DNA from 4 places in the Ensifer sp. 22460 genome. Region 1 is predicted to be linked to each of the others. Evidence: predicted binding sites of a transcription regulator. Region 1 holds the regulator's gene; each other region holds the start of a gene.
What was found. Region 1 encodes LexA, which represses DNA repair genes until DNA is damaged. Its sites were predicted from a motif close to TGTTCNNNNTGTGTTCNG; they were not measured.

Region 1 (7,858 bases):
GCGTTTCTCGTTTGGCGCGTTGAACGGATCGGACTTCTTCTCCTTGGATTTGCGGCCCTCGTCGGCGATGATCTCATCCACGGCTCGCTGGCATTTCAGGAGTTCTTCCGCCGCCGGGCCGGTGCCGCGCAGACTGAGGTTTGCGACAACGCGATCGTCAAAGGCGATCGCCAACGTCCTTTTGCGCACGAACCCCGTCAGGAATTCCGCATCGGTGACGTTCACGAACAGGAACTTGCCGCTCTCGTCGCCGGCGGCGGTCGCCGCCGCACTCCAGGGATCGCTCTTGTCGAAGCGGAACGTCAGGTCATAGTCCTTGCCGACCTCGAGCGACTTCCAATCGTCGCTGGCGAAACTCATGTAGAGTGGCGATTCGGAGCCCTTGGGATAGAACCCCAGGCGCAGCCTGATTCCGCCTTCGAATATCGACGTGATGAAACACGAGCCTTCCATCGACGTGTCGGAAGCAACGGTCCAGCCGCCGACTTCCTTCCATTTGATGATCTCGGACTCCTCAGCCACGGCCGGTCCCGTGGCCATCAGACAGCTCACCAACCCGAACAGCAATCTACGCATGCAAAACCCCCGTTTGCCCGCATTTTGATAGGTCGCCGCGTGACTGTCGAGGGTGGGTGACCCGCAACCCATGCAAAATCTTAGGAATATTCACCTCTCGCAGCGGAACGACGCTCACGCCAAAGATCACATGGCAAAGGGATCTTTCGACGACTTGGTCTGGCCGCCACCAGCAAAGGGGTCATTGTTTGGCGCATTCCCGCCGGCGCCCGCAAACGGATCGGCGGCCGCCCCCTGCCCGCCGTTTGGCATCAACGCAATCACCGCCTCCTGGCATTTGAACATCTCGCTGACGGCCTTCATCGAATCGCGCAGACTGAGGCTCGCCACGACGCGCCCTTCGAACGCCAGCGCCAGCGTGTTCTTGCGCACGAATTCGGTGAAGAAGTCGGTGTTGGAGAAGTTGACGACCAGAGCCTTCGAGCCTGTGAGGTCCACGCCGAACGCGACAGCCGGCCACTGGCGGCCACGGTCGAGCTGCAAGGCGACGTCATACTCCCGCTGCGGCTCGATCGATTTCCAGTCGGCATTGCCGATCGAAAGAAACGCCAGGTTCGCCGATCCTCTCGGATAGAAGCCGATTCGAAGGATCATTCCGCCGTCGTAGCTCGTCGCCGCATAGCACGAGCCGCCCAAGGACGGATCGGAGCCCACCGTCCAGGCATTGACCTCTTTCCAGATATTCGAACGCCCTTCTTCAGCTGAGGCCGCTCCGGCCGCCACCAACAGACCGAGAACCGCCAACGACAATCTACGCATGCAACCACCCCATTTTTCCCGCAAAGTTATCGTTTTTTTACAACCTGTCGAGACGGTGCGACATCTTCACAACACGGATTTGTGCACGCCGGCAGCGAGGCCGCGACTTGGCGCAACCCAAGCGATTGCGGCAAGGACGGCGCGCCAGGCTGAGGCGGCTTTGCCGCTGTGTGCCCCTGGCGCAAAACGGCCACAGCCTGCACTCAAAGAGCTGTTGAACACATGACAGTGATCGCCAAGCTTGCTGGACTTCGGAACGAAAGCGCGGTTCACATCGTTAACCGCCCCGTAGTCCCACCCTTGCATCAAAGTGGACGATCACCGTGCTTGCCGCCCTGCTTCTCGCTTCGATAGTCGCATCGCCCAATATGCCTGACGTCAAGCTCAGCGCCGCCACGGTGGACGAACTTCAGACCGATTTCGAGAGCGCCGTGCCGTGCCATCAGATCGATGGACGCAAGGTGTGGAAGGGTGCGATCGCGTTCTACATCCAGTCGTTCGTCTATGATGGCGACAGGCCGGTCGCGACCGATGCGGCGGACGCCGTACTTCCAGAAGACAACAGCGCCGAGACGGTGAAGGAATTCGAAGACGCCTGCGCCGCCACGCAGCCGGCCTAGCCTCTTTGCACGAAAACGCTCGCGATTCGTTCGAATCGCCGTGCCGTCGCGCAATGCGCTACGCCGCCGCCCTCCGTTTGGGCACGATCATCGCCCAAACCCGCTCTGCTCCCGTAAAAGTGACCAATCGACACGCACAGACGCGCCAATTGTCTGAATTCACGGAATTTTAGGCACTTGCGGAACACATATGGAACAGATAGTGTCTGTTCTTGATTTGTTTCACGCCTCTGGGAGCGACGTGCCATGCTGACCCGCAAGCAACAGGAATTGCTTCTCTTCATTCACGAACGCATGAAGGAGTCAGGCGTCCCACCATCATTCGATGAAATGAAGGATGCGCTCGACCTGGCGTCGAAGTCCGGCATTCACCGTCTGATCACGGCACTCGAAGAACGCGGGTTCATTCGCCGTCTGCCGAACCGAGCCCGCGCGCTCGAGGTCATCAAGCTTCCGGAGGCTTACGCATCCAGCCAGCAGCAGCCCCGCCGCGGCTTCTCGCCCAGCGTGATCGAGGGCAGCCTCGGCAAGGCGCCAGCGGCCGCTCCTGCCGCACCGCCGAAGCCCACGCCCGTGGCCGACAACACATCGGTTTCCGTGCCGGTCATGGGCCGCATCGCTGCCGGTGTGCCGATCTCGGCCATCCAGAACAACACGCACGACATTACCGTTCCGCTCGACATGATCGGCAACGGCGAACACTACGCTCTCGAAGTCAAGGGCGACTCGATGATCGAAGCCGGCATCTTCGACGGCGACACCGTGATCATCCGCAATGGCAATACGGCCAATCCCGGCGATATCATCGTGGCGCTCGTGGATGATGAGGAAGCGACGCTGAAGCGCTTCCGGCGCAAGGGCGCATCGATCGCGCTCGAAGCCGCGAACCCTGCCTACGAAACGCGGATTTTTGGGCCCGATCGGGTGAAGATCCAGGGCAAGCTCGTCGGGCTGATGCGCCGCTACCACTGATTCCGAGGTAAATCTGGCATCCGACCGAGCCTCGCCACCGCTTGCGGTGGCGAGGCTCTGTTTATTGATGGCGACCTGAAGGCGCGCCTCTTATTCGTGGATGGTGTACTCGCCGAGCTCGCAGAGGTCCTGCATGTCTTCGGTCGTATCGAGGTCGGAGCCTTCTTCGAACTCGAAGCGCATGTCGTACTTGCAGACCTCCCGGCCGTCGGCGATGGTGATCTCCATGTCTTCTCCGGGGTTCAGCACCTGCCGGCCGAAAACATCGTCTTCCCACTCATTGACACCCACAGGCGACGTATAGAAGTTCGTCAGCACTGCGTTGGTGTTGTTCTTCAGCTTGAAAACCAGATCCTCCGCCCGCGCCTCGAATGTGGTCGCAGCGAAGAGGGCCAAGGCCGTCAGGACAAGTTTCGTCTTCATATATGCCATTGCCTCCGTTTTGATGATGACGGACGCTACCGATGCGGCTGATGTCAGCGGAGTCATCGTTCCCCCTCTACCGATTTCACCGAAGCGATAAGATCCAACGGATAGCTAATGGACGTGGCTTGCGCGGGCGTGGGGAGGCAACCATGCAATCGCTCTGCCCCGAGGCAGAACGTCTATCCACACTAAAATGAGGTGAGAGTTTTTGGAGGCCTCGCCCGGAATTGAACCGGGGTACAAGGATTTGCAGTCCTCTGCGTCACCACTCCGCCACGAGGCCTCACAGCTCGGATAACCGAGCGTTGGCGCGGATTTAGAATGATTGCAGAAAAACCGCAAGAGGCATTTTCCGAAAAACGCGCCGTCGATTTGTAAGACGGATACTTTCCACAGAGCGATCGCGAACCTCCGCCGATCGCATCTGGGGTGGCCTCAACACCAGGGCGTCGCGTGTCCTGTCCACGGCCGCACCAGTCCCTCGGATACGAGCACACGCCCGATAGACTGGTCGCCGCGGGTGACCAGCCGCAGCTTTTCACCGGCCTTGGCATCCTGACGGCCGCTCGCCGTTTCCAGCCTGAAGTCACCCGCATTCAACAATTCGCGCAGGCGCTGCTTGGCATAGAAGCCGCGCGAACGTTCCTTGTCGCAGCTTGCCTGGCGAATACGCGGCGCATCGACGTCTGCCACGCGGATCGTTTCGCCGTGGTACAGGAAGGTGGCGCCGTCGATCACGCAGTTGTCGTTGCGAATCCCGCAGAAATAAAACTGATCCGTGCGAACGGATGCCGTCTTCACTTCCTCATTGGGCCGCACCACGGGTGTCGGCGCCTTGGCGCCGACGTCGACGGACGGCACCGGAGCGGCGAGGGCAACTCTTGTCATCGGATTCGGCTTCTGCTTCTCCGCCTGCTGCGCGGGACGCGCGTCCGATTTCTGCGCGACACGAACGGGCTTCGGCCTCGACTCGTGTCGGGACGTGAACGCGACCACGTCCGATACCACCGGCCAATGCTGCAGTTCGGCGCGATGATCGTAAGCGACCACGCCGCCGACAGTGAGTGCGGCGGCCAGATACCACGGCGCCATACCGCCTTGTTTGCCCCTGCTCCGACCGGAATTCCGGCTTCGACGTTTCGTAGTGGCTTTGGCCATGCGTCCCCATCCTGATTCGCGACTGCATTATGCGTTTGATGGGTTGCCGAAAAGTTTTCGGCGGCCTCCCTCAACAAAGGGTTCAGCCGCTTCGGGGCGGGTGCTTTGACCGCAATAGCTCCGGTTCACGAGCCGTTCGAAGAATCGGCTCGTCCGCGCCAGCGCGCCCACCAAACAGCCAGGCGACGCCGGCGACGGCGGACGGATGGGATATCGTGCGAAAGCACGATGAGGCCCAGCGGTATCATCCAGAAGCCGAGCACCGGCAGAAAGCCAAGAAAACCAAAGAACACCAGAAGCGAGCCCAACAGGATACGCAGCAGTGGCGATTCCGGCAGCGTGATGCGCCACTTCCCGAGCACGATCTGACGCGTCTGCGGATCAATCCCGAAATGCGGCTGCTTCCTGTTTTTATTCATCATTCCCTATCCGGCATCTTTTCCCACAATTGGGGACTTCTCCACAGCCTCGCAACCGAACTTGTCATTTTTTTTGAAAAAACCGCTTGGCAAATCGGAAAAGCATGCGTATTAGCAGCCTCACTTCTGAAGCGCACAGCGAAACAGCGGCGCGGATGATCCCTGGTAGCTCAGCGGTAGAGCATTCGACTGTTAATCGACAGGTCGCCGGTTCGAATCCGGCCCGGGGAGCCAGTTTCAAAAAGAGCCATTTGCAGAAAATGCGAATGGCTCTTTTTCATTTTGCACCTAAGTTCCCCCGGTGATCAATCCCAGTCCTAGACGGCACCTATGACAAACGCGGCGCCCATCATCGTCTGGTTCCGCAAGGACCTGCGCCTTGGCGACAACAGGGCCCTTGCGGCTGCGGCCAATGAGGCTGCCGTCATTCCGCTCTATATCCGGGAGCCGAACGAAAGCGGCAACGGTCCGCTGGGCACGGCGCAGCAATGGTGGCTGCACCATTCGCTGGAAGCGTTAGGGGCTCGACTGGGCCGGATCGGCTCGCGACTCATTCTCCGCTCCGGCGACCCACTGGACGTCCTCAGCGAAGTGTCGCGCCTATCGGGAGCGAAGCGTGTCCATTGGAATCGCCGCTACGACCCGTGTAGCATTGCCACCGATACGGCCCTGAAGAAAGCACTCGCAGCTCAGGGCATCGCGGCCGAGAGCTTTGCCGGGCAATTGCTGCACGAGCCCATGCGCTTGTTGACGACGACCGGTGGGCCCTATCGCGTGTTCACGCCTTTCTGGCGCGCGCTCGAAGCGAAGGTTGAGCCGGCTCCACCGATCGACGAGCCGCAAAAGATCGCGACGCCGGAAAGCTGGCCCCCTTCAGAACAGCTTGACGCGTGGTCGCTTCTGCCAACGAAACCGAACTGGGCAGCGACGTTCAGCGAAATATGGGCGCCGGGGGAAAAAGGCGCGACCACTCGCCTCGACGAATTTATCGACGAAAAGCTTGCAGACTACAAAGTGCGCCGGGACCGTCCAGAGGCTGACGGCACATCCCTGCTCTCTCCCCACCTCGCCTTCGGAGAAATCTCGCCGGCGCAGGTCTGGCACGCGACGCAGGGAATCGAGACCGATGGCGGTGAAGGTGTTGCCACCTTTCGCAAGGAGATCGCCTGGCGCGAATTCTCCTACCATCTGTTGTTTCACTATCCCGAACTCCCGCGTCGCAATCTCGATCGCCGGTTCGATCGTTTCCGCTGGCTGGACCATGACGGCGATTTTTCCCGCTGGACCAAGGGCTTGACCGGTTTCCCGATCGTCGACGCCGGCATGCGACAGCTCTGGCGGCATGGCTACATGCACAATCGCGTGCGCATGATCGCCGCCTCGTTCCTCATCAAGGACCTGCTGATCGACTGGCGGAAAGGCGAGCAATGGTTTCGCGACACCCTCGTGGATGCGGATCCGGCCAACAACGCCGCAAGCTGGCAATGGGTCGCGGGGTCGGGCGCGGATGCGGCGCCGTTCTTCCGGATCTTCAATCCTGTTCTCCAGGGCGAAAAGTTCGACCCGGATGGAGCCTATGTGAAGCGATTCGTCCCGGAACTTGGTCGGCTGGAGCCACGCTACATCCATCGCCCCTTTGCGGCTCCGGCTGCCGTGCTTTCGGGCGCCGGCATCGAGCTTGGCGCAACCTATCCAAAGCCGATCGTCGACCACGCCCTTGCGCGGGATCGGGCGCTTGCAGCGTTCCGCGAGATCACAAGCCCGCCGAGAGAACCGTAACGGATACAGGCCCCCGGTAGAAATCCATGGTTGGCGTCTCGGGCGATTGCCGCTAGGCTCACCTTACGGATGCAACAGCTGAGGGGGTGGTGTATGCGTGAGCTGGAAGCAAGTCTCGCCGCGTTCAACGGCGCACAGGAGCTTTCCGCCGAGAATCTCTCGATGGTCCTGCGGGATTTCCCATTGAAGGCACGCATGGTGCTCAGCGCGCTCGTGCATCTTCAGGCCGGGACATTGATGCTCACGGTGCCGGATGGCCGCAAACTGGTGATGAGGGGCAAGAGAGCGGGCCCAAGCGCGATCCTCACCTTGAACAACTGGAACCTGCCGCAACGCGCCGTGACAGGCGGCACGATCGGGGCGGCCGAAAGCTATATCGACGGCGACTGGGACAGTCCCGATGTCGGCGCTTTTCTCGAGCTCTTCCTCGTCAATGCCGAGATCGGCAAGCACTTCCCGAACCGGGCGCGTGGCCTGCTTCATCTTGTCGAAAAGTTCCTGCACTGGCGCAACGCGAATACGAAAACCGGCGCACGCCGCAACATCTCAGCTCACTACGACCTCGGCAACGCCTTCTACAGCGAATGGCTGGATCCGAGCATGACCTATTCGTCCGCACTCTACGCCACCGGCGCCAACGACCTTCGCTCCGCGCAGGCGGCCAAATATCGCGCACTGGCGGAAGCCACCAACCTGCGCGCTGGCGACCACGTGCTGGAGATCGGCTGCGGCTGGGGCGGCTTTGCGGAATTTGCAGCGAGCGAGATAGGCTGCAAGGTGACCGGGTTGACGATCAGCCGCGAGCAACTGGCCTTCGCCCGCGAACGCATCCACCGGGCCGGCCTTGCCGACCGCGTCGAACTGAAATTCCAGGACTACCGCGAGGAAAGAGGCACCTATGACCGCATCGTCTCGATCGAAATGTTCGAGGCGGTCGGCGAAAAGTTCTGGGCGACCTATTTCTCGCAGCTCAAGCAATGCCTGAAGCCCGGCGGCAAGGCCGGCCTGCAGATCATCACCATCAAGCCCGAAGCCTATGAGGAGTACCGCTCCAATCCGGACTTCATCCAGAAATACGTTTTCCCGGGCGGAATGCTGCCTACGCGCGAACATCTCATCGACCTTGGCCGCCATGTCGGCCTGCGCATG
Region 2 (7,858 bases), on a different contig from region 1:
GGAGCGCATGCAGGCCGAGCGCCGTCAGCGCCGCCGCGTCCGAGTGCCCCAATATGCCGAAGACGCCGCACTCTTCGTGCAGTTCATCGCCTTCGAGTTCATCGTGGATTTCCATGGATCTCAGATCGGTCATCACTGTCGCCTTTGCTCCGTACCGGTGCGCATATCGTGATCAGGCCCGCCATCTTCAAGCGATCTTAGCTGAAAACGGCTGCAAGCGTTATTCCCCAAAAGGACAAAGCCCGCGGGGCGGGCTTTGTCGGCAAATCGTTCCTGTCTCAGCCGTTGGTGGCCGGTGCGTCGTCGGCGGGCGCCTGCTCCGGCGTCGTCGACGGTGTCTGGCCGGGGGTCGCCGCCGGTGCTTCGCCTTCACCTTCGCCGGTGGTGTCCTTGCCGCGCAGGCGGTCGAGAATGGTGGCGTCGGCTTCTTCAGGCAGAAGCGCGATCAGCTTGTTGCCGAGATTGTCGAGCAGCGGCTTCGATTTCGCCTGGGTTACCCAGGTCGGCTGCTGCTGCGGCGCGACGAGCCAGTTGAAGAACAGCATGGCGACGACGACCAGCAGGATGCCGCGGGCGGCACCGAACAGGAAGCCGAGGGTGCGGTCGAGCGCGCCGATGCGGCTGTCGATGATGAAATCGGCAATCCGCATGGTAATGAAGGAAATGATGATCAGCGCGACCAGGAAGATCACCGCCGCCGATCCGATCAGCGCGACAGTATCGCTGTTGGTGTACTGCTTGGCGTAGGGCAGAAGCTGCGGGTAGAGGAAATAGGCGGCCGCGGCCGCACCGACCCAGCTCGCGACCGAGAGCACCTCGCGCGAGAAGCCTCGAACCATGGCCAGGATTGCGGAAAACAGGGCGACGCCGAGAACGATACCGTCGAGAATTGTAATGGGCATTTTGTCCTTACTCCGGACCCGGTTCGTCCGGGTCTCCTCAAGCCTATCCGCCATCGGCCCTGCTTGACGTTCAGGGCATTTTCAGCCTCTTCGCGGCCCCTACAGCGCTGCGCGTCCTTTCGGGCGCGCAAAGGTCGCTGTAGCGCTCAGACCTGCTGCATAATTTTGTCCTTAAATCGATCCCGATCTAAGGAACTATGCAGTAGTGGACGGTCTGCGACACCCGCATCTTCAATCTTCGTCCTCCACCGGTCTCAGCGCGTTTCGCGATCCCGCGATGCGCGCCACCAGATCCGGCAGGCTTTCCATTTCGCTCCATCGGCCATTGCCGTTTTTCGGCAATTCGGTGGACGCGGACGGCAGGACCGCCTGCGAGAACCCGAGTTTCTCGGCTTCCTTAAGGCGTTGTGCGGTATGCGCAACCGGCCGGATGGCGCCCGACAAGCTGACTTCGCCGAAATAGACGCAATCCGCCGGAAGGGCAAGCCCGGCAAGCGATGAAACCAGTGCGGAAGCCACAGCTAGATCGGCGGCCGGCTCGGAAATGCGGTAACCGCCGGCGATATTGAGATAAACGTCGTGCTGGCCGAGGCGTACGCCGCAATGGGCTTCGAGCACAGCGAGGATCATCGATAGGCGGGCCGAGTCCCAGCCGACGATAGCGCGCCGCGGCGTACCGAGTGAGGTCGGCGCGACGAGCGCCTGCACTTCGACAAGAATGGGGCGGGTGCCTTCCATGCCGGCAAAGACGGCGGCGCCCGGCGATTTTTCGTTGCGTTCTCCGAGGAACAGTTCCGACGGGTTGGCGACTTCGCGCAGACCCTTGTCCGACATTTCGAAAACGCCGATCTCGTCGGTCGGGCCGAAGCGGTTCTTGACGGTGCGCAGGATGCGGTAGTGGTGGCCGCGGTCGCCTTCGAAGTAAAGCACCGCATCGACCATGTGTTCGACAACGCGAGGGCCGGCGATCTGGCCCTCCTTGGTGACGTGGCCGACGAGCACGACGGCGGTGCCTGTCTGTTTGGCGAAGCGGATCATCGCCTGCACCCCGGTGCGCACCTGGGTGACGGTGCCGGGCGCCGAATCGACGATGTCGCTCCATAGCGTCTGGATCGAATCGATGATCACCAAATCGGGGCGCTTGCCTTCCGAAAGCGTTGCCAGGATGTCCTCGACATTGGTCTCTGCGGCAAGCAGCACGTCGCTATCGGCAGCACCCAGGCGCTGGGCGCGCAGACGCACCTGAGCAACGGCCTCCTCGCCCGAGACATAGATGACCCGGTGGTTGCGACGCGAAAGTGCGGCCGCTGCCTGCATCAGCACGGTTGACTTGCCGATCCCCGGATCGCCGCCGACGAGCAACGCCGAGCCGCGCACGAAGCCGCCGCCGGTCACCCGATCCAATTCCGAAATGCCGGTCTGGATACGCGGCGCGTCCTCGATCTCGCCGGAAAGCGTGGTGAGCGCCACTGGGCGGCCCTTCTTCGGCGCGCGCGTCGGACCGCCGCCGATGCCCGCTGTCGGATCGTCTTCGATGATCGTGTTCCATTCGCCGCAGCCTTCGCATTTGCCCGCCCAGCGGGTGTGGACGGTGCCGCAGTTCTGGCAGATGAATTGGGTACGGGCTTTCGCCATCAGGATCGGACTTTCGAAATCTGGGAGCCGCCGGCACACATGCGAGGCGATGCCGCCGACGACAGAAGAATCACCTTCGTCGTCACATAATGCCGCGGAACGCGGAACAAAAGGTGAATTTTAGCGAAGGCCGCAAGGAAAATGCAGGAAAGCCACGTCAGACGGCGCCGACATAGTTCCTGATGTAACGATGCCCGAGGCTGGTCAGCAGCTCATAGCCGATGGTTCCGCCGGCGCGCGCCACGTCGTCAATGGCGATGTTTCGGCCGAAAAGCTCGATGTAATCGCCCGGCCGCGCTGCACCGGCCGGCAGGTCGGTGACGTCGAACAGGCTGAGGTCCATGGTGACGCGCCCCACATGCGGCACGCGCTTGCCGTGCAGGAAGCCGAATGCCCCTGACGGGGCTGCCTGCCGTAGAGTCACGCCGCCGCCGGAGACCGAACGATGGTAGCCATCGGCGTATCCGACAGCGACGGTGGCGATGCGGCTGTCCCTGTCGAAGCGGGCGGAGGCGCCGTAGCTCGCCGTGCCTCCGGCCGCGACCTCGCGGATCTGGATGATCCTGGCTTCGGCGGTTACCACTGGGGTCATCGGGTTGATGGCATCGTTGACCGCCTCGCCGCCATAGACGGCGATGCCCGGCCGGGTGAGCTCGAAATGATAGTCGGCGCCCAGGAAGACACCGCCGGAATTGGCAAGGCTTGCATCGACACCCTCATAGGCAGCTGTCGCTTCGCGGAAGCGCCCGAGCTGGTAGGCGTTCAACGGGTGCTGCGGTTCGTCGGCACAGGCGAGGTGGCTCATGATCAGGACTGGCGAGAAGCTTGCGGGTCGCGCCGGGTCATTGGCAAGCGCCACGGCGGCCTCGACCGAGAGGCCCAGCCGGTTCATGCCGGTATCGATATGCAGCACGCAGGGGTGGTCGCCGCGCTCGGAAAGAGCCGCTATGAACACCGCAAGCTGCTCGTCGGAATTGATGATCGGCACCAGGTCATTGTCGAAGAAGAGCTCTTCGTTGCCCGGCCACATGCCCGCGAGAATGTAGATGCGGCCCTCCGGAACGAGGGGGCGCAGTTCCGCACCTTCCTCGGCATTGGCGACGAAGAAGTCGCGCGCACCGGCGGCATAGAGGGCAGGGGCTGCATCATCGATGCCGAGGCCATAGGCGTCCGCTTTCAGGACCGCTGCCGCCCGCGCCTTGCCGGAGCGGGCATTCATCGTCCGCCAATTGTCGGTAAGCGCACCGAGATCGATCGTGAGGCGGTTGGAGGCGGAAAGAAATTCTGGGGGGAGCATGCCGGACACTCTTCGTGGACGATACGAAGAGCAATACAGCCAACGGCCCATGGTCGCAAATGCTCGCCTGTCGCATCGCCGTCACGCGGGCCCTGAAGGAAGGATGAGCACTTTTGTGCAAGACGGGATCGCCTCGGGTCACTATGGTTGCCCAATGCAGACGATTTCGCAGGAAGAAGCCATAGAGGTCATGCCGATTGAAGGCGGTGAGCGCACGCGCTTTTGGCGCGATCCTCGCTTTATGGGCATGGAATGTCTGACGGCGACCTTCATTACCCATGAATTCGCGCCGCATGCACATGAGACGTTCAGCATCGGCGCGATCGAGGCGGGCTCGCAGATCAGCAAGATCAAGGGCGAACGTTCGGAGGCGGGCCCTGGGTTCTTCTACCTGATCAACCCCGACGAAATCCACGACGGCCACCCCGGCGGCAGCGGCTATCGTTATCGCATGGTCTATCCGAGCGCCGATCTGCTGGTGAACATCATCGAGGACGTGACCGGTCGCGCTTTCAAGGGAACGCCGTCCTTCTCGAGGCGGGTGCTGCAGGATCCGGACCTCGCCTTGTCCTTTCATCAAGCGCACCGAACGCTTGAGCTGGCAGGCGGCACGCTCGAGGCCGAAGAAAGAATGTTCGGCGTGCTTGCGGCGATGTTCGAGAGGCACGGCAGTACGATCATCACCCCGATCGAGACGCGCGAGCAGTCCGCCGTGCATCGGGCGCGGGACTATCTGATCGAGAATTATGCTGAAGACGTCGGGCTCGAGGAACTCGCCAAGGTCGCAGGGCTCAGCCGCGCGCACCTGATCCGCGCCTTCCGCAAGGAATTCCATATCACTCCACATGCCTTTCTGACCGACAAGCGCGTGCGCACCGCCAAGACCTTGCTCAGGCATGGCTGGTCGGCGGTGGATGCGGCCTACCAGTGCGGCTTCGCCGATCAGGCGCATTTCAGCCGCCACTTCAAGGCGCGCACCGGCGTGACACCCGGCGCCTTCCGTGCCGGCTGATCACTTTCGTTCAATACGGGACCTGCTTCCGCCTATAGACGTTCTCCGTTTCGTGTGAATGGAGACAGGGACGTTGCAGGTAAGAAATGCGTTGCAGGAATTTCGGGCCGCGGCGATCGCGATGACGCCGCTGATCGTCGCCGTCATGCCGATCGGCCTGGTGTTCGGTGCGGTGGCGGCGGCCAAGGGGCTGACGCCGGCCGAGGTGACGCTGATGAGCGCACTGGTCTTTGCCGGCGGGTCGCAATTCGTCGCCATGGATATCTGGACACATCCGGCGAACTGGGCCGCACTCGGCTTCTCGGCACTGCTCGTCAACGTCCGCCATGTGCTGATGAGCGCTTCGATCGGCAGCAAGCTTGACGGTTTCTCCGGGCCGGCCCGCTATGCCTCGATGCTGCTTCTCGCCGATGAAATCTGGGCCATGGCCGAGATGCGCGCGAGCAATGGCAAACTCACGCCCGCCTGGTATGCCGGCCTCGCCGTGCCCTTCTACTGCGCCTGGGTCCTGACGAGCCTGACGGGCGCGATGGTTGGCGCCCTGCTGGGCGATCCCAAGGTCATCGGCCTCGACTTCGCATTCCCTGCCGTTTTCATCATCCTGGTCATGGGTTTCTGGAAGGGGCGCGAAACGGGCGCCGTTCTGGCCGCAAGCGCTTGTGCGGCCGTGGTCACGCATCAATTGCTGCCGGGCGTCTGGTACATTGCGGCGGGTGCTGCAGCCGGCGTCGTCGTGGCTATGCTTTCAGGCGGACACAAGGAGGCCCACGCATGAGCGTCGATCTCAACACTTTGCTTGCGATCCTGGCCATGGCCGTCGCGACGGTCGCGACCCGCATCGGCGGTCTCGTGCTGATCCGCTATGTCACGATCGGAGAAAACCAGAAGCGCGCCCTCGAGGCCATCCCGCCGGCGGTTCTGATGGCGGTCATCGCTCCGACGGCACTGGTCACCGGCCCGGCCGAAACGATTGCCGCTGCGGCGACGGCCGTTGCTGCAACCAGGCTGCCGCTCTTGGCATCCGTTGCCGTCGGCGTGGTTTCGGTGGCGTTGTTGCGTCAGGTTCTAGGCGGTGCCTGGTAAAAGGCGGTGCCGGTTGAGCCCATCACGCTTGGGCGGCTCGTTGTGAAGTAGAGCGGGCTGGGAAACCGCAAACATTTTTCCCAGCCCGCTCCGGCCGCCCCCACGGAACTCTAGTGTTCTTCGTACTGGGTGAAGGAGGGATCGGCGAGATCGGTGAAGCGCGTGAATTCCGACTGGAAGGCGAGCTTCACGGTGCCGGTCGGTCCGTGACGCTGCTTGGCGATAATCACGTCCGCCGTGCCCTTTACCTGCTCCATCTTCATCTTCCACTCTTCGTACTTCGGATCGAACTCGTCGCGCGGCTCCAGGTTCTTCACGTAGTATTCCTCGCGGAACACGAAGAGCACGACGTCGGCGTCCTGCTCGATCGAGCCCGATTCACGAAGGTCGGAGAGCTGCGGGCGCTTGTCTTCGCGGCTCTCCACCTGACGGGAGAGCTGCGACAATGCGATGATCGGAACATTCAGTTCCTTGCCGAGCGCCTTGAGGCCGGTGGTGATCTGGGTGATTTCCTGCACGCGGTTGTCGCTCGACTTGCCCGAGCCGGTCATGAGCTGGATATAGTCCACTACCAGGCAGTCGAGGCCGCGCTGGCGCTTCAGGCGCCGGGCGCGGGCGGAAAGCTGGGCGATCGAGATACCACCGGTCTGGTCGATATAGAGCGGCACCTTCTGCATCATCTGCGAGCAGGCGACGAGCTTTTCGAAGTCGGCCTCGGAAATGTCACCGCGGCGGATCTTCGACGAGGAGACCTCGGTCTGCTCGGAGATGATACGGGTGGCGAGCTGTTCGGACGACATTTCGAGCGAGTAGAAGCCGACGACGCCGCCGTTCCTGGCCTTGAACGAACCGTCCGCCTGGACTTCCGGCTCGTAGGCCGCGGCGATGTTGTAGGCGATGTTGGTGGCAAGCGAGGTCTTGCCCATGCCCGGACGTCCGGCAAGCACGATCAAGTCCGAGCGCTGCAGGCCGCCCATGCGGCCATCCAGCGAATGGATGCCGGTCGAAATGCCCGAGAGGCTGCCGTCGCGCTCGAAGGCCGCACCCGCCATGTCGATCGCGAGCGCCACGGCATCGTTGAACGACTGGAAGCCGCCGTCGTAGCGGCCGGTCTCGGCGAGTTCGAACAGGCGGCGCTCGGCATCTTCGATCTGGCCCTGCGGCGGCATATCGAGCGGCGCGTCGTAGGCGATATTGACCATGTCCTCGCCGATCGTGATCAGCGAGCGGCGAAGAGCGAGGTCGTAGATCGCGCGGCCGTAGTCTTCCGCATTGATGATCGACACGGCTTCGGCAGCGAGACGCGCAAGGTACTGCGCGACGGTCAGGTCGCCGACCTTTTCGTCGGCCTTGAGGAAGGTCTTGATGGTGACGGGGTTCGCGGTCTTGCCCATGCGGATGATGTCACCGGCAACCTCGAAGATCTTGCGGTGCAGCGGCTCGTGCAGATGCACGGGCTTCAGGAAGTCCGAGACGCGATAGAAGGCGTCGTTGTTGACGAGGATCGCGCCGAGCAAAGCCTGTTCGGCTTCAAGGTTGTTCGGCGCCTCGCGATAGTGCTGGTCCGCCTGATCCTTGCCGATAGGGGATAGCTTTCGCGCCGCGTCATTCATGTCGTTTTATCTCTGCCTTTGTCTGGTGTGGCACCGGTTTGCGATCTGGCGCGAGCCGGGTCAAGTGCAGGGGGGACACACTCGCAAAGCGTCTCATCGCAGCCTCGCGCTTTTCCCGTTGTTCGACTGATCCACAGGCCAGGTTCACAAAAGCGTAGAATCTCGCCTTGCTACAAAATTGGCCGTTGACGCGACGAATCACCCGAGCCTTCCGGGCATGGGGAAGTCTAGCGCCGTCCTCCCCCGCCTCAAAATCCTGATCTTGAAAATCCCCCGCATTTGGATTAGATAGAGTCAAAATAATTAGCATGCTAGT
Region 3 (7,858 bases), on a different contig from region 1:
TATTCGCCGAGCGGCTTTGCCGGATGGGTTTCGGTCTGCGGCGATTGCACCGTGTGGCCGTAGATCATGTCGGTGGTGAACTGCACCAGGCGCGATGCGCCGGCGGCGTCCATGGCCTTCATGATGTTTTCGGCGCCGTAATAGTTGACGGGCCAGAAGAATTCCCAGCGCTTCGAGCGGATCTGCAGCGGCGACAGCATCTTGGCCGCCATATTGTAGACCATGTCATCGGGACCGATGCCGACCTTCTGTACAGCCTTCAGGTCAGTGACGTCGCAATGGACGAAGCGGGCGCGGCCGTAATGCGGCAGGTCGGACTTGACGATATCGGCGATCACCACGTCCTCGCCGTCCTTGACTAGACGTTCCGCCAGGTGACGGCCAACAAAGCCGTCGCCACCAAAGATGATGTGTTTCATGACTTGCTCCCGAATTCTGCAGTGCTCACCCCGGCTGCATCCGCCGACTTGTCATCGGCGTGGGATGAGATGCCCGACTGGGCGATAAGAAGGGTTCCTGCGCAGATCAGCGCGATGCCGGCGATGCGCCAGGCATTGAGGTCCTCGCGGAAAACGAAATAGGCGAAGACCGCGACTGCGACGTAGGCGAGGCTCAGGAACGGATAAGCAAAGGAAAGCTCGACCTTCGACAGCACATAGAGATGCGACGCCATCGAAATGACGAAGGTCGCGAGGCCGGCAAAGACCCAGGGGTTGAAGACGATCTGGAACAGCCGGACGATCGCCGTTTCAGCGGTCATAGAAATCGGCCCGAGCGTCAGCATGCCCTGTTTCAGCATGAGCTGAGCGGCAGCGTTGGTAAGCACCGTAAAGAGAATGAATGGAATATATTTCATTGTTTTACTCCCAGTCCCGAAAATGTACTTACGGGCAAGAGACGGATTTTCCGTGAAGTTTGAAAGTTTATTTGAATAAAATTATCTGCATTCTCATTCTGGCAAAGCCAGAGCCGTGCGCTTCCAGAAGTTGGAAACGAGCGCTGGATCGCGCAACGCCTCGAGCCTCCTCCAGGAAGGGAAAGACATTTCAAAGACTTGCGGGCTCATGCGAGCATCCTTGTACGGATTGACCGCACCGCCTGCCTCCACCACGATGCTATCGAGCGCATCCAGCAGCTTTACTGTCCGTTCACCTTGATTGGCGAAGTCCAATGTCAAAGTAAAACCGGGTCGCGGGAAGGACAGAACGCCGCGCGAGCCGATATCGCCAAAACGCTTGAGAACCGTCAGGAACGACGCATGGCCGGCCTTGCGAGCCGTTTCCATGAGTTGCGCGGTGATCGCCGGTGCCCGCTCTGCCGGGTAGACGCTCTGGTGCTGATAGAGACCGCGTGGGCCGTAAAGCCTGTTCCAGGCGCCGATGGCATCCAGCGGATAGAAATAGGAGGTCCAGGGAACCGTCGTCACGGTTTCGCCAGGCTTTTCCTTGCGGAAGTAATATTCGTTGAAGGCCTTGAGCGTTGTCCGGTTCAGAAGATTGAAGGGCGGCGCGAAGGGCACCGAAAGCTTCAATCCCTTCGGGATATCGGGCAGTTCACAGGAGCCGTCGGCATGGTCGCCGGCCAGCAGTACGCCCCTGCCCGCGCGGGCTCCTACAGCGAGTTGGTCGATCCAGGCAACGGAATATTCGTGCTCGTCGTCGACCCGATCGACGAGGGCGAAGTATTGGTCGAGATTATCGAAGCGGATCGCATGCTGTTGCACGTGCGGCGACGGCACCTTCATCAGCCGCAGATCCACGGTCAGGATCAACCCCGTCAGGCCCATGCCGCCGATGGTCGCAGCGTAGAGTTCAGCGTTCTCTCCGGGCGAACAGGTCAATCGATCCCCGTTCGAGCGCAGAAGCGTGAAACCTGTCACGTGATTGCCGAAGGTGCCGCGCGCATGGTGGTTCTTGCCGTGCACGTCGTTGGCAAGTGCGCCGCCGACGGTCACGAAAGCCGTGCCGGGGGTGACCGGCAGGAAGAAGCGATGTTCGATCGCGCGTTCGAGCACCTCGCGCAACGTCACGCCGGCCTCGCAGGTCATCATGCCGGTGCCGGGATCGAAGGCGATGATCCGGCCATGCCGGCGGCTTTCGATCAGCGTGCCTCGGTCATTGTGGCAACTGTCGCCGTAGCTGCGGCCATTGCCGAAGGGCAAGTAGCCTTCCGCCTCCAGGCTGCCGAGGCGATCCTCATAGTCGTCAGGCGAAATGGCCGGCCGCGCGCGATTGTCGAGGCGGCCCCAGCTTTCATGGTCTTGCAAACTCATTGCGGCCCGATGGCTCCAAACAGTATGAACAGCGCGCCGATCAGCATGGTCAATTGGCTGCGCCAGTCACGCATGATGAAGACAACAGGGTCCTCATGCAGCATGCCGCGACGCGCGAGCATCCAGATGCGCAACAACATATAGAGCACCAGCGGGCAAAGCGGCCACAGCGCCCACGGCGTGGTGTACATTTCCTGGAGTTCCTTGCTGTGCACGTAGAGCGCAAGGACCAGAGCCGAGGTGAAAGCGGAAGCAACGCCAGCCTGCCCCACCATCTCGAAATCGACAGCGAGATAGCCGCGCCCCGGAACGTTGCCGCCATCCTTGTCGTCGAATTCGTGCAACTCGACATAGCGCTTCACCAGCGCCAGGCTGAGGAAGAAGAAGATGGCGAAGGAGACCAGCCAGAAGGAGAGTTCCGTGCCCGTGGCCGCGGCACCGGCAACAATGCGCGTGGTGTAGAGGCCGGCGAGCGTGAAGACGTCGACCAACAGCTTGCGCTTCAGCACGAAGGTATAGGCAGTCGTCGCGCAGGCATAGAACGCCAGCACACCGGCAAATTTCCATGGCAGCAACAGCGTCAGCGACAGCGATGCCAGGACGAGGCAGCCGGCAAGAATGAGCGCTGTTGGCACCGACATCTGGCCGCTGGCGAGCGGCCTGTGACGCTTCTTTGCATGGCGGCGATCATTGGCGAGGTCCGAAAGATCGTTGATGACATAGACCGCCGAGGCGAGGAAGCTGAAGGCGAAGAAGGCGACGATGACGCTCATGATCGCGTCGAAATGCAGCACCTCATGATTGAGGATCATCGGCACGCCGATGAGTACGTTTTTCGCCCATTGATGCACGCGGATGGACTTCAACGGCGCAAGCGCGCTCACCTTGCCGGTCTCCAGCCGTTCCGCGTCATGATTGCGGCGCCACTTCTCCGCCGCAGCATCCGGGGCGACCACGATCGCACGCCGCGCTACCTCGAAAACGGCGATATCGTCACGGCTGTTGCCCATATAGTCGAAGGCACCGTCGCCGAAACGATCGACCAACGCCTGGCGCTTGCGGCTGCTCGTCAGATTGAGCGCATCGGTCGAATGCATGACCGAGGAAAAAAGTCCGACATGATCGGCAACGTCTCTGGCGACCGACGGTGCAGCGCCGGTGACGAGCACCAGTTCGCGGCCCGCCTTTCTCTCCTCGGCGAGCCGATCGATGACGGCCTGCCGGTAGGGCCAGTCCTGAGCCTTGCGGCCGGAACGCAAGGCCACCTCATGCTTCAGCCGCGCCTTGCCCTTCGCCAACCAGAACAGCATGGGAAAGAGCATCAGCGGATTGCGCAAGAGAATGATCGCCGCACCTTCCCACAGCGTATCGGCGGCCAACAAAGTACCGTCCAGATCCACACACAGCGGAATGTGCCGTGTCTCGGTGCGCGCGTCCATGAATTCCATCCCAGCCATAATTGCCGGGCATGATGACGTCTTCAACTTTCCAGAGTGGAAACGCGGGCCACAATCTCGCCCGGAAACTGTCGGGCTGGTTAACAAATGTCAGCGGCGCGGACAAAGGTCAGCGGCGACCGATCCAGTTCAATGCATCGCGCCAGTCGGTCATGCGCACCGGGGTGCCGTGCGAGCCGGTTTCGAAGAGGACGAAGCGTGTCGGGTAGCCTTGGCCCTTCAGCGTGCGATAGAGCGCTTTCTGGCTCTCGGCCGGATAGACGCTGTCGCGGCTGCCATGGCTGAAGAACATGGGCAGCTTCGCCTTGTAGGCGGCGCTCTTGGTGAAATCGGGGTCGCTTACGCCACCCATGACCATCATGCCGCTGAGAGCCGCGACCGCGGAGGCATCGCGCGAAACGCCCCAGCAGATGAAGCTTCCCATCGAGGCGCAGGCCAGCACCACGGGGCGACCGCCTGAGTGCTCGGAAACCTGTTTGACCAGGCCGGCAATATCCGCAGCGCCTGCCGTGTCGAAGGAGCGGACGCTCGGCGCGTAGTAGACTCCGCCATTGGCGACGGCGAGGTTCTTCAGCCGATTGAAGTTACCGCCGAAGGAAAAATCGTTGGTGCCGAGCCGGCGATCACCGCCGCGGCCGTGGATGAAGATCACCGTGAAGGCAGCGCCGCGATCCGGACCGACACGGGTCACGTCAAGCAAGCGACCGCCAATGTCGAGCTTCTCATTGACTTGCTCGCTTTTCACGCCCAGCGAAACATAGGCGCGCTTCACCCGGCGTTCCGGAATTTCGTCCCGTTCGTTGATGTCGCGCAGTTCCTGATATTCCACCGTCAGGTCGTCGCCGCCATCATTTTGTTGCAGCACCTTGGCATAGGAGAAAAGCTCGTCCTTGAAGGGTTTCAATGTCTGCGCTTGAGCCGCGGAAGCGCCTGCGGCGAAGGCCGCAGCCAGAAAAAGCCGGCGAAACGGAAAAACAGTTGTGGACACGGCCAATGACGGGCTCCCTCTTTGGCCGGAAGCCTTGCCATCGCACGGACGCCAAAGCAACACTTGCTCCGTAACAGGGCCGCAAAGGCGGCATTTCACCTGCAAGCGATGCCAGCATTCTCCTTTTGTTCGCTCTTTCGGCGGGAGTCTGGCAGAATTCAGGTGATTCGACCGCCGGGGGATGGCGGCAAAGTCGAGGTCTTGCTATGGCCTCTCCCCAAGTGACAGGAACGATCCGAACGGCCCCATGGACGACAACAGCGACCTCTTCTCAATGCCCGAGCAACCGAAGCCCGTACAGCCGAGCGCCAAACCGGCTGTGCCAGTGGCACCAGTCGCGCGCGAAGAGCCGCGCCCTGCCCCGAAGGGTAGCGACGGCAGCGACTACGATGCTTCGGCGATCGAGGTGCTCGAAGGGCTGGAGCCAGTTCGTCGTCGTCCGGGCATGTATATCGGCGGCACCGACGAGAAGGCGCTGCACCACCTCTTCGCCGAAGTCATCGACAACTCGATGGACGAAGCGGTCGCCGGTCATGCAAATTTCATCGAAGTCCACCTCGATGCCGACGGCTTCCTGACGGTCACGGACAACGGCCGTGGTATCCCGGTCGAGAACCATCCGAAATTCCCGGGCAAGTCGACGCTCGAAGTCGTCATGACCATCCTCCATGCCGGCGGCAAGTTCGACGGCAAGGCCTATGAGACGTCGGGCGGTCTTCACGGTGTGGGCGTTTCCGTCGTCAATGCGCTCTCCGATGCGCTCGAGGTCGAGGTCGCACGCAACCGCAAGCTCTACCGGCAGCGCTTCTCCCGCGGTATTCCGCAGGGTGGGCTCGAGGAACTCGGCGACGTGCACAACCGCCGCGGCACGCGCGTTCGTTTCCATCCGGACCCGGATATTTTCGGTCCGCACGCGCATTTCGAGCCCGGACGGCTTTTCCGCATGGCGCGCTCGAAGGCCTATCTCTTCGGCGGCGTCGAAATCCGCTGGTCCTGCGATCCGTCGCTGCTGCAGGAAGGCTCGGAGATCCCGGACAAGGCCGTCTTCCACTTCCCGGGCGGCCTGAAGGATTATCTTGCCGCCACACTCGGCAAGGAATTCACCGTCACCCGCGAGATCTTCGCCGGCAAGTCGGAGAAGGCCAACGGCCACGGCTCGCTCGAATGGGCCGTCACCTGGTACGGCGGCGACCAGCAGGTCCATTCCTACTGCAACACCATCCCGACGCCCGAGGGCGGCACGCACGAAGCGGGCTTCCGCATCGCGCTGACCAAAGGCCTGAAAAACTATGCCGAACTGACGCAGAACAAGCGCGCGTCGATCGTCACCACCGACGACGTGATGATCTCGGCGGCGGGCATGCTGTCGGTCTTCATCCGCGAACCGGAATTCGTCGGCCAGACGAAGGACAAGCTCGCGACGGTCGAGGCACAGCGCATCGTCGAAAACGCGCTCCGCGACCCCTTCGATCACTACCTTGCCGACAATCCCGGAGAAGCCGCCAAGCTGCTCGACTGGGTGGTCGAGCGCGCCGAAGAGCGCGTCCGCCGGCGCAAGGAAAAGGAAGTCAACCGCAAGACGGCAGTGCGCAAGCTGCGCTTGCCGGGCAAGCTTGCGGACTGCTCGCAGAACACGGCCGAAGGCGCTGAACTCTTCATCGTCGAAGGGGACTCGGCTGGCGGATCGGCAAAGCAGGCGCGCAACCGCGCCAACCAGGCGATCCTGCCGCTTCGCGGCAAGATCCTCAACGTCGCGAGCGCAGGCCGCGAAAAGCTCAGCGCCAACCAGCAGATCACCGACCTCATTCAGGCACTCGGCTGCGGCACGCGTAGCAAGTACCGCGAAGAGGATTTGCGCTACGAACGCATCGTCGTCATGACCGACGCCGACGTCGACGGCGCGCATATCGCCTCGCTGCTCATCACCTTCTTCTATCAGGAGATGCCAGAGCTCATTCGCGGCGGTCACCTCTATCTCGCCGTACCGCCGCTCTACCGCATCAGCCAGGGCTCGAAGACGCTCTATGCCCGCGACGATGCGCACCGCGAAGAACTGATGCGAACCGAATTCGCCGGTCGCGGCAAGGTCGAGATCGGCCGGTTCAAAGGTCTTGGCGAGATGCTGCCCGCGCAGCTCAAGGAAACGACGATGGACCCGAAGTTCCGCACGTTGCTCAAGGTGGAGATCGACGAGATTGATTTCGAGGGCACGCGCGAGGCGGTGGACAATCTGATGGGGACGAAGGCCGACGCCCGCTTCCGCTTCATCCAGGAGCGCGCCGTGTTCGCCGAAAACCTGGATATCTGATTGGGCGATGGATGCGAAGGCGCATGACGTTCTTGCGCGCCGCACTCCCTGAGCAATCAATTTTGAGAACGGCGGCCCTCGCGCCGCCGTTTTGATTTTCAGCTCACGGGACCACTCGGCGTGGCGAGATCATGCCGCTTGGCGAACAGGCTTTTCCATGAACAGGCTGAGCGGATCCGGCTGATAGTCACCAAAGGGCGGACGCTCGATATAGCCGGCCGCCTTGTAAAGTCCGATCGCTTCGGGCTGATAGATGCCGGTTTCGAGGCGAATTGCCGTGTAGCCGAGTTCACCTGCGCGCGCTTCCAGTGCCTGCAACAGCAGCTTGCCGAGCCTCAGCCCCCTCGCCTCCGGATCGACGAACATACGCTTGATCTCAGCCGTACCGTCGCCGGCCTCTACCAGGGCGCAGCAACCGACGATGTTGTCGTCACGCCGCGCCACAAAGAAGGAAACCCCCGGCTGCTCCAGGCTCGAAAGGTCGACCATGTGGTTGCTTTCGGCGGGATAGAGCGAAGCGGCATAGGCGTCGGAGAGTTCCAGCAGACGCACGACCTGCGCTTGGCGTGGCTGCTCCAGGGCTATGGTTACGGCAGGCAATTGTTTCGTCCTTGTCGATTTTAACTGTTTGCGGCCGGACGTTAGTGCCACCCGTACCGCCAGCCAATACGTCAAATGACGCAGGCGCGCCCGGTGCTACCCTATCAATCCGGCTAACGGGCTGAAACAATTTGTTCCCTATCACCTGCAACGCCGCCCTATTTCGGGGAGAATCGCACAGGCATAGGTTGATCGCATCACAACCTCCAGGGACCGACAGGATCACCATGCAA
Region 4 (7,858 bases), on a different contig from region 1:
ATGAACAAGGCGCATTCGAGCCACTATACGCTGGCGCCTGACCCGGCGATCAAGAATGTGCTGCATGGCTGGGGCGAGAACGGCGTACCCGCCCGTCACGACCTCGTGGTGGGCGACACCTATATCCGTAACGTCACGACGGATATCCGTGCGGGTGGCGCAATGGAGCACGATGGCAACTCGATCTTCATCTTCGAGGTAGCGGATCTTTGCATTGGTCACCTCGGCCATCTTCATCACGAGCTCGACGACAGCCACTACCGCCAGATCGGCCGGCTCGATGTGCTCATGGTGCCTGTCGATGGCGGCCTGACCATGGGTGCCGAGAGCATGAGCCGGGTGGTCAGCCGGCTGCGCGCCTCGCTGATCCTGCCGATGCACCGCCGTGGCCCGCCGATCGACGCCTTTCTGGACATGTTTGGCGACGACTACGACAAACGCTTCGCTGACAGCGCCAGCATCAAAGTATCGTTGCGTTCCTTGCCAAGCAAACCATTGATTTATATTCTCAAGGGCGTCTGAACACTCAGGATCGCCCAATGAAGTTGCTTGTGGTCGGCGTTTCGATTTTTCTCTCCCTTTCGACCCTTGCCGCGGCGGGCGGCGCACCGCCACCGCGCATGCCCTCTCCCGAAGGACAACAGCAGCAAAGTCTACCCGAGACGGCAGCACAGCCCGTGGGCGAACAGGAGATGTTCATGATGCCGTCGGGCAATATCGGCTGCGTCTACACGCCGGCCGGCGGCACCGCGGTGTACCAGCCTCAGGACGGTGGGCCTGAGCTTGCCTGCGATATCGTCGCGCCGCGCTATGTGCGCGCCACGCTCGGCCGTGCAGGGGCCGCCACACTCAATCACGCCGTTGGCGATCCGAGCTGCTGCTCGGCAGCTCAGGTGCTCGACTATGGGCAAAGCTGGTCACGGGGGCCGTTCGCGTGTGCTTCCGAACGCACCGGCCTTTCCTGTCGCCGCGACGACGGACACAGCTTTCTGCTCAGCCGTGCGCAGGTCTCTGCCGACTGAAAAGCCGCGCCCCGGCTGGACGGAAAGCAGCAATAAAACTATAAGGCGCCCCATTCCATTCAAATTCATGCATGCAGAGGGTGCCATGGCTGGCCATTCACAGTTCAAGAACATCATGCACCGCAAGGGCCGTCAGGATGCGGTGCGCTCGAAAATGTTTTCCAAGCTCGCGCGCGAAATCACGGTTGCCGCCAAGTCCGGCATGGCCGATCCGGCCATGAACGCGCGTCTGCGTCTGGCGATCCAGAACGCCAAGGCACAGTCGATGCCGAAGGACAACATCGAACGGGCGATCAAGAAGGCCTCCGGCGGCGACGCGGAAAACTACGAAGAAGTCCGCTACGAGGGCTACGGCCCGGGCGGCGTTGCCGTTATCGTCGAGGCGCTGACCGACAACCGCAACCGTACCGCCTCCAACGTGCGCTCGACCTTCACCAAGGCCGGCGGCGCGCTTGGCGAAACCGGTTCGGTTTCGTTCTCCTTCGATCGTGTCGGCGAAATCACCTACAAGCTCTCCGCCGGTGACGCCGACAAGGTGATGGAAGCGGCGATCGAGGCCGGTGCCGACGACGTGACCACCGACGAGGACGGCCACACCATCATCTGCGGTTTCGAAGCGATCGGCGACGTTTCCAAGGCGCTCGAAGACACGCTCGGCGAAGCCGAGACTGTCAATGCGATCTGGAAGGCGCAGAACACCGTGCCGGTCGATGAAGAAAAGGCGCAGTCGCTGATGAAGCTCATCGACACGCTCGAAGACGACGACGACGTCCAGAACGTCTATTCGAACTTCGAAGTGTCGGACGAGATCCTGGCGAAGCTGTCGGCCTGATCGGACGGCCTATCGTTACCGGAATATGCACCCGTGTCCGAAAGGGCACGGGTTTTTCTTTGGATGGCCCGATGACCTATGACTTCGCGATCTTCGATTTCGATGGCACGCTTGCCGACACGGCGGCGAGCTTCATGGCCGCGTGCAACAGTGCTGCACGGCGCTACGGCTTCCGCGAGCTTTCCGTCGAGGAATTCCAGTCACTGAGGACGATGGGCAATCGCGAGATCATCGCGCATCTCGGCGTGCCAATGTGGAAGCTGCCGCAGATTGCCGGCTTCATGCGCCGGGCCATGGCGTCCGAGGCCGCGTCCGTGCGGCTGTTTCCAGGTGCGGCCGATCTGCTTTTGCGATTGAAGGCGGCAGGCATCGGCATTGCGATTGTCAGTTCGAACGCGGAGGAGGGCATTCGCGCCGCGCTCGGCGACGTGGCGGCGACCGTCGATCTCTATGAGTGTGGCGCGGCGCTTTTCGGCAAGGCGCAGCACTTCAAGCGGGCGATCCGTCACTCCGGTCTTGATCCGGCGCGCGTGCTGGCGATCGGCGACGAGGCGCGCGACATCGAGGCTGCGCGCAAGGTTGGCGTGGCGGCTGGCGCCGTTTCTTGGGGCTATGCCGATCCGGACTTTCTGCAGGGGCTCGGACCGGACCGGTTCTTTTCACGCATGGACGAAATCGCCCCGGCCTTCGGAGCGATCTGATTGCGGCTTCATGCGGCCTTGACGAGTTCCTTCTGCGCGTCGGCGAAGAGGCGAAGCGAATGCAGGCGCGCCTCCATGTCGAAGATCGGCATGGAAATGATCAGTTCATCGGCCTTCGTCTGATCGAGGAAGGTTCCGATTTTCCGGCGGATCGTCTCGGGCCCGCCGACGACGGCATACATCATCGAATGGTCGACGAAGATCTTTTCGTCATAGCTCCAGAGCCCATCCATCGATTGAACCGGCGGCGGGAACTGTCCGCGCGCATTGCGCCGCAGCGCCACGAAGGATTGCTGCATCGAGGTGAAGAGATAGTTGGCCTCTTCGTCCGTATCGGCGGCGACGCCCATGACACCGACCATGACATGCGGCTTGTCGAGCGTCTCGGACGGCGTGAAGCGCTCGCGATAGATCTCCAGCGCCGAAAGCAGCATGTCTGGCGCGAAATGCGATGCGAAGGCGAAGGGAAGGCCGAGCATGCCGGCGAGGTGAGCGCTGAAATGGCTTGAGCCCAACAGCCAGATCGGCACGTTGGTATCGGCGCCCGGAACGGCGATGATCTTCTGATCCTCTGCGACAGGGCCGAGCAGGGCCTGCAGTTCCACGACGTCGTTCGGGAAGTTGTTGCCGCTTGCTTCCATGTTGCGCCGCAGCGCCTGGGCGGTGCGCATGTCGGTGCCGGGTGCGCGGCCGAGGCCGAGGTCGATGCGGCCGGGATAGAGTGCGGCCAGCGTGCCGAACTGTTCTGCGATCACCAGCGGCGAATGGTTAGGCAGCATGATGCCGCCGGAGCCGACGCGGATCGTCTTCGTGGCTGCGGCCACATGCGAGATCACCAGCGAGGTCGCCGCACTGGCAATGCCTTTCATGCCGTGATGCTCAGCGAGCCAGAAGCGCTGGTAGCCGTTTTCCTCGGCAGCCTGGGCCAGACGGCGCGAGTTTTCGAGTGATTGGGCGATGCTGCCTCCTTGCGTGATCGGGGAAAGATCGAGGACGGAGAAAGTCGCCATGGCATGGAGCCCTTTATTGAGGGAAATTGATGAAAGGCTATGTAAGCTCAATTTTCCTCAATCCAAGGGCAGTGGCGAAGAAATCCTGAAGCCCGTCTCACCTGTGCGTATGTTTTTGTTTTGTTCACTTTTTGCTGGCAGCGTCCGGGCGAGCATCATAGGGTGAATTTCATGCAGAACACGATTCGCATCATCGGCATCGATCCGGGCCTCCGCCGTACCGGCTGGGGCATCATCGAGACGCTCGGCAACTCGCTGCGCTTCGTGGCCTCCGGCACGGTGACCTCCGATGGCGAGATGGATCTCGCCTCGCGACTCTGCCAGCTGCACGACGGGCTTGCCGAGGTGGTGCACAGCTACCAGCCGCACGAGGCGGCGGTCGAACAGACCTTCGTCAACAAGGATGCAACCGCGACGCTGAAACTCGGCCAGGCGCGTGGCATTGCGATGCTTGTGCCGGCGCGCGCGGGCCTCAGGGTCGCCGAATATGCACCGAACGCGGTCAAGAAGGCTGTGATCGGCGTCGGCCACGGCGAGAAGCAGCAGATCCACATGATGATCAAGGTTCTGATGCCGAAGGTCGAATTCAAGGGCAACGATGCGGCGGACGCATTGGCCATCGCCATTTGTCATGCTCACAACCGCCAATCGGTGACAAGCCGGCTCGCCGCATTGATGGCGTAGTTGCAGCAGATCTAAAGTGTTAAAGCGACCTTAGCGAGTCTTGTAGACGCGCGGCACTGTAGACAAGAAATTTTCCGATGGTCTGAGCGACCATCCCAGCCCACCGCGAGAGACGCCATATGATCGGCAAATTGAAGGGTACCATCGACGAGATCGGCGAGGATCATGTCGTGCTCGACGTGCATGGCGTCGGCTATGTCGCCTTTTGTTCGGCGCGCACGCTGTCCAAGCTCGGATCGGCCGGCGAGGCGGCGATGCTCTTCATCGAGACCTATGTGCGCGAGGACCAGTTGAAGCTCTTCGGCTTTCTGACTGCGCTGGAGCGGGAATGGTTCCGCCTCCTGCAAAGCGTGCAGGGCGTCGGCTCGAAAGTGGCACTCGCGGTACTTTCGACCTTGACGCCGGGCGAACTGGCAAATGCAATTGCGTTGCAGGACAAGACCTCGGTCTCGCGTGCGCCGGGCGTCGGGCCCAAGGTTGCGGTTCGTATCGTCACCGAGCTCAAGAACAAGGCGCCGTCCTTTGCCGGCGAGATGGCGGCATCGATCGGCCTCAAGCAGGAACTCGGCGAAGGCGTTGCGTCCGCGCCGGTATCGGATGCCGTTTCTGCGTTGACCAATCTCGGCTATTCACGCGACCAGGCGGCCAATGCGGTGGCCGCCGCGCTGAAGAATGGCGGTGAGGGGGGCGACAGTGCCAAGCTCATTCGCCTCGGCCTCAAGGAACTGGCGCGATGATCGCTTGCCTTGGCGGGGCGCTCAAGGCAGAACGGAAGAGGGCCGGGCGCAGGTGGGTACCTGCGCCATGACGACCGACCAATTGGAACGAATGCATGACTGACGCGGCACGTCTGATAACGCCGGAAAAGCGCGGTGAAGATCTCGATGCGACGATGCGCCCGCAGTCGCTGGACGAATTCACCGGCCAGGCCGAGGCGCGCGCCAACCTGAAGATTTTCATCGAAGCGGCCAAGAACCGTGGCGAGGCGCTGGACCACGTGCTGTTCGTTGGCCCGCCCGGCCTCGGCAAGACGACACTTGCGCAGATCATGGCCAAGGAACTTGGTGTCAACTTCCGCTCGACCTCCGGTCCGGTTATCGCCAAGGCTGGCGACCTTGCGGCCTTGCTTACCAATCTCGAAGAGCGCGACGTGCTCTTCATCGACGAGATCCATCGGCTCAATCCGGCGGTCGAGGAAATTCTCTATCCGGCGATGGAAGATTTCCAGCTCGACCTGATCATCGGGGAAGGCCCGGCGGCGCGCTCGGTAAAGATCGATCTGTCGAAGTTCACGCTGGTCGCGGCGACGACCCGCCTCGGCCTCTTGACCACGCCGCTGCGTGACCGTTTCGGCATTCCCGTGCGTCTCAACTTCTACACGGTCGAGGAACTGGAATCGATCGTGCGCCGAGGTTCCCGGCTGATGGGCCTCGGCATGACAGACGATGGCGCGCGCGAGATCGCCCGCCGCGCCCGCGGTACGCCGCGTATTGCCGGCCGGCTGTTGCGGCGGGTGCGCGATTTCGCCGAAGTGGCGCGCGCCGAAGCCGTGACCAGGAAGATCGCCGACGAGGCGCTGACGCGGCTGCTGGTCGACAATATGGGGCTCGACCAGCTCGACCGCCGCTATCTCTTCATGATCGCACAGAATTTCGCCGGCGGGCCTGTCGGCATCGAAACCATCGCCGCCGGTCTCTCGGAACCGCGTGATGCGATCGAAGACATCATCGAGCCCTACCTGATCCAGCAGGGCTTCATACAGCGTACGCCGCGCGGTCGTATCTTGACCGCAAATGCCTGGAAACATATCGGCCTCAACCCGCCGAAAGAGGTCGAGGCGACGCAGTTCCGGCTGACACTCGAGGACGAATAGATGATTACCCGCCGCGGATTATTGAAAGTGATCGGCGGCGGTATCGCCAGCATGGCGGCGCTCGGCGGTTACGCCTTCGCCGTCGAGCCGTTGGCCCGGCTGAACGTGACCCGCTACACCCTGACGCCGCCCGGCTGGACGCCCGGGTTGAAGCTGCGCGTCGTCGCGCTCGCCGATATCCATGCCTGCGAGCCCTGGATGCCGGCAGGTCGCATCGCTTCGATCTGCCGTCAGGCCAACGCGCTGGGCGGCGACGTGACGGTGCTGCTCGGCGATTATGCGGCCGGCATGAACTTCGTGACCCGCTACGTGCATTCCAGCGAATGGGCGAAGGCGCTTGCGACCCTCTCGGCGCCGCTCGGCGTGCATGCCGTCATGGGCAATCACGACTGGTGGGAGGACAAGACCGCGCAGAAAAATGGCGGCGGTCCGACCTTCGGGCACAAGGCGCTGCAGGATGTCGGCATCAACGTTTACAGCAACCGGGCAATCCGGCTGGAAAAGGACGGGCAGGGCTTCTGGATCGCCGGTCTCGAAGACCAGCTTGCATTGGTGCCGGGCAAGAAGTGGCAGCGCCAGCGCATGGCGGGTCTCGACGATCTCGACGGCACGCTCGCACAGGTGAATGACGGTGATCCGGTCGTTCTGCTGGCACATGAGCCGGACATCTTCCCGAGCGTTCCCCCACGGGTCGCATTGACACTGTCGGGTCATACCCATGGCGGGCAGGTGCGGCTTCTCGGCTTCGCGCCCGTGGTGCCTTCGCGTTTCGGCGATCGCTATGCCTATGGGCACATGGTCGAGGACGACCGCAACCTGATCGTCTCCGGCGGTCTCGGCTGCTCGCTTGCACCGGTCCGTTTCGGCGTGCCGCCGGAGATCGTCGTCATCGACCTCGGTTAGCCCGGTCAGGCGTCGGGGGTTTTACGCCGACTTGCTGTCTGTGACCAACTCCCTGATCGTCGTCGCCAACAGCTCGGATCCGCCGGGTTGCCAGCCAAGCCGGCGCAACTTTTCGGTCGACATGACGAGATAGCCATCCGCTGAAGCGGCCTCCGGCAATGGGTGCCGAGACCCGGTCAGCGTCTGCACCACCGACAGGATTTGCCTGACATCGAGCAGCAGGTCCGAAACGTTGAAGACCTCACCGCGCACGGTGTCGCTATCCGCTTCCAGCATGAGCCGTACTGCGGCGCCGACGTCGTCGCCGTGAACTTCGGTGCCGATCCGAGGCTGGATCGGTTTTCCATCAAGATAGTTCGCAAACAGCTCGGCCCATTTGTGCTGCCTGCCAGGAGCGGCCGCGCCGTAAACGCCGGTGACGCGCAGGCTTGCCACGCTGAAATCCTCGGTCGCAAGCAGGCGTAGGTGATCTTCCACGGCGACCTTCACCGCGCCATAGAGCGTGTCCGGATCGGGTGCGAATGTCTCGTCGATGGGGCCTGGGCGCCTGCTGCCGTAGACGGCGCGGCTCGACAGGAAGACGCAGCGTTTGACGCCGGCAGCGCGAGCGGTCTCGAACAGGCGGATCGAGCCATCGATGTTCGCACGGCGAAAGCCCTCCGGATCATCGCCTTCACCGCCGCGATATTTGCCCTCGACATGGTCGAAGGCGGCATGAACAAAGCCGTCAATGCCATCGAACGCGGCGGACTGATCGCGATCCAGATCGAGGACGAGCGGAACGAAGGGGAGGTTGCGCGAGAAAAAGCTGTTATCGGGGGGATGGCGGCCGC

Region 2: a site for LexA is predicted at 2,640-2,657, ahead of radA (DNA repair protein RadA). Genes of this name have one in related genera too.
Region 3: a site for LexA is predicted at 4,833-4,850, ahead of parE (DNA topoisomerase IV subunit B). Genes of this name have one in related genera too.
Region 4: a site for LexA is predicted at 3,676-3,693, ahead of ruvC (crossover junction endodeoxyribonuclease RuvC). Genes of this name have one in related genera too.

The regions. Positions count from the first base shown of each region.
Region 1 is NZ_JBQENZ010000008.1:241,966-249,823, forward strand. Features, by position in the region: gene ACTJKM_RS12880 (hypothetical protein) at 1-540, opposite strand, end outside; gene ACTJKM_RS12885 (hypothetical protein) at 703-1,335, opposite strand; gene ACTJKM_RS12890 (hypothetical protein) at 1,659-1,955, shown strand; gene lexA (transcriptional repressor LexA) at 2,202-2,927, shown strand; gene ACTJKM_RS12900 (hypothetical protein) at 3,018-3,350, opposite strand; tRNA gene ACTJKM_RS12905 (tRNA-Cys) at 3,563-3,636, opposite strand; gene ACTJKM_RS12910 (thermonuclease family protein) at 3,789-4,511, opposite strand; gene ACTJKM_RS12915 (hypothetical protein) at 4,637-4,933, opposite strand; tRNA gene ACTJKM_RS12920 (tRNA-Asn) at 5,090-5,164, shown strand; gene ACTJKM_RS12925 (cryptochrome/photolyase family protein) at 5,261-6,709, shown strand; gene ACTJKM_RS12930 (SAM-dependent methyltransferase) at 6,803-7,858, shown strand, end outside.
Region 2 is NZ_JBQENZ010000004.1:253,982-261,839, reverse strand. Features, by position in the region: gene purF (amidophosphoribosyltransferase) at 1-133, opposite strand, end outside; gene ACTJKM_RS07150 (CvpA family protein) at 279-902, opposite strand; gene radA (DNA repair protein RadA) at 1,134-2,537, opposite strand; gene alr (alanine racemase) at 2,695-3,834, opposite strand; gene ACTJKM_RS07135 (AraC family transcriptional regulator) at 3,989-4,846, shown strand; gene ACTJKM_RS07130 (AzlC family ABC transporter permease) at 4,968-5,621, shown strand; gene ACTJKM_RS07125 (AzlD family protein) at 5,618-5,929, shown strand; gene ACTJKM_RS07120 (replicative DNA helicase) at 6,040-7,542, opposite strand.
Region 3 is NZ_JBQENZ010000007.1:259,218-267,075, forward strand. Features, by position in the region: gene ACTJKM_RS11580 (NAD-dependent epimerase/dehydratase family protein) at 1-419, opposite strand, end outside; gene ACTJKM_RS11585 (EamA family transporter) at 416-856, opposite strand; gene ACTJKM_RS11590 (FAD-binding oxidoreductase) at 950-2,272, opposite strand; gene ACTJKM_RS11595 (UbiA family prenyltransferase) at 2,269-3,711, opposite strand; gene ACTJKM_RS11600 (alpha/beta hydrolase) at 3,839-4,723, opposite strand; gene parE (DNA topoisomerase IV subunit B) at 4,965-7,025, shown strand; gene ACTJKM_RS11610 (GNAT family N-acetyltransferase) at 7,155-7,625, opposite strand; gene ACTJKM_RS11615 (hypothetical protein) at 7,853-7,858, shown strand, end outside.
Region 4 is NZ_JBQENZ010000002.1:267,058-274,915, forward strand. Features, by position in the region: gene ACTJKM_RS03495 (MBL fold metallo-hydrolase) at 1-522, shown strand, start outside; gene ACTJKM_RS03500 (hypothetical protein) at 540-1,022, shown strand; gene ACTJKM_RS03505 (YebC/PmpR family DNA-binding transcriptional regulator) at 1,108-1,854, shown strand; gene ACTJKM_RS03510 (HAD hydrolase-like protein) at 1,926-2,555, shown strand; gene ACTJKM_RS03515 (LLM class flavin-dependent oxidoreductase) at 2,564-3,565, opposite strand; gene ruvC (crossover junction endodeoxyribonuclease RuvC) at 3,737-4,249, shown strand; gene ruvA (Holliday junction branch migration protein RuvA) at 4,369-4,986, shown strand; gene ruvB (Holliday junction branch migration DNA helicase RuvB) at 5,082-6,122, shown strand; gene ACTJKM_RS03535 (metallophosphoesterase) at 6,123-7,025, shown strand; gene ACTJKM_RS03540 (NAD-dependent epimerase/dehydratase family protein) at 7,047-7,858, opposite strand, start outside.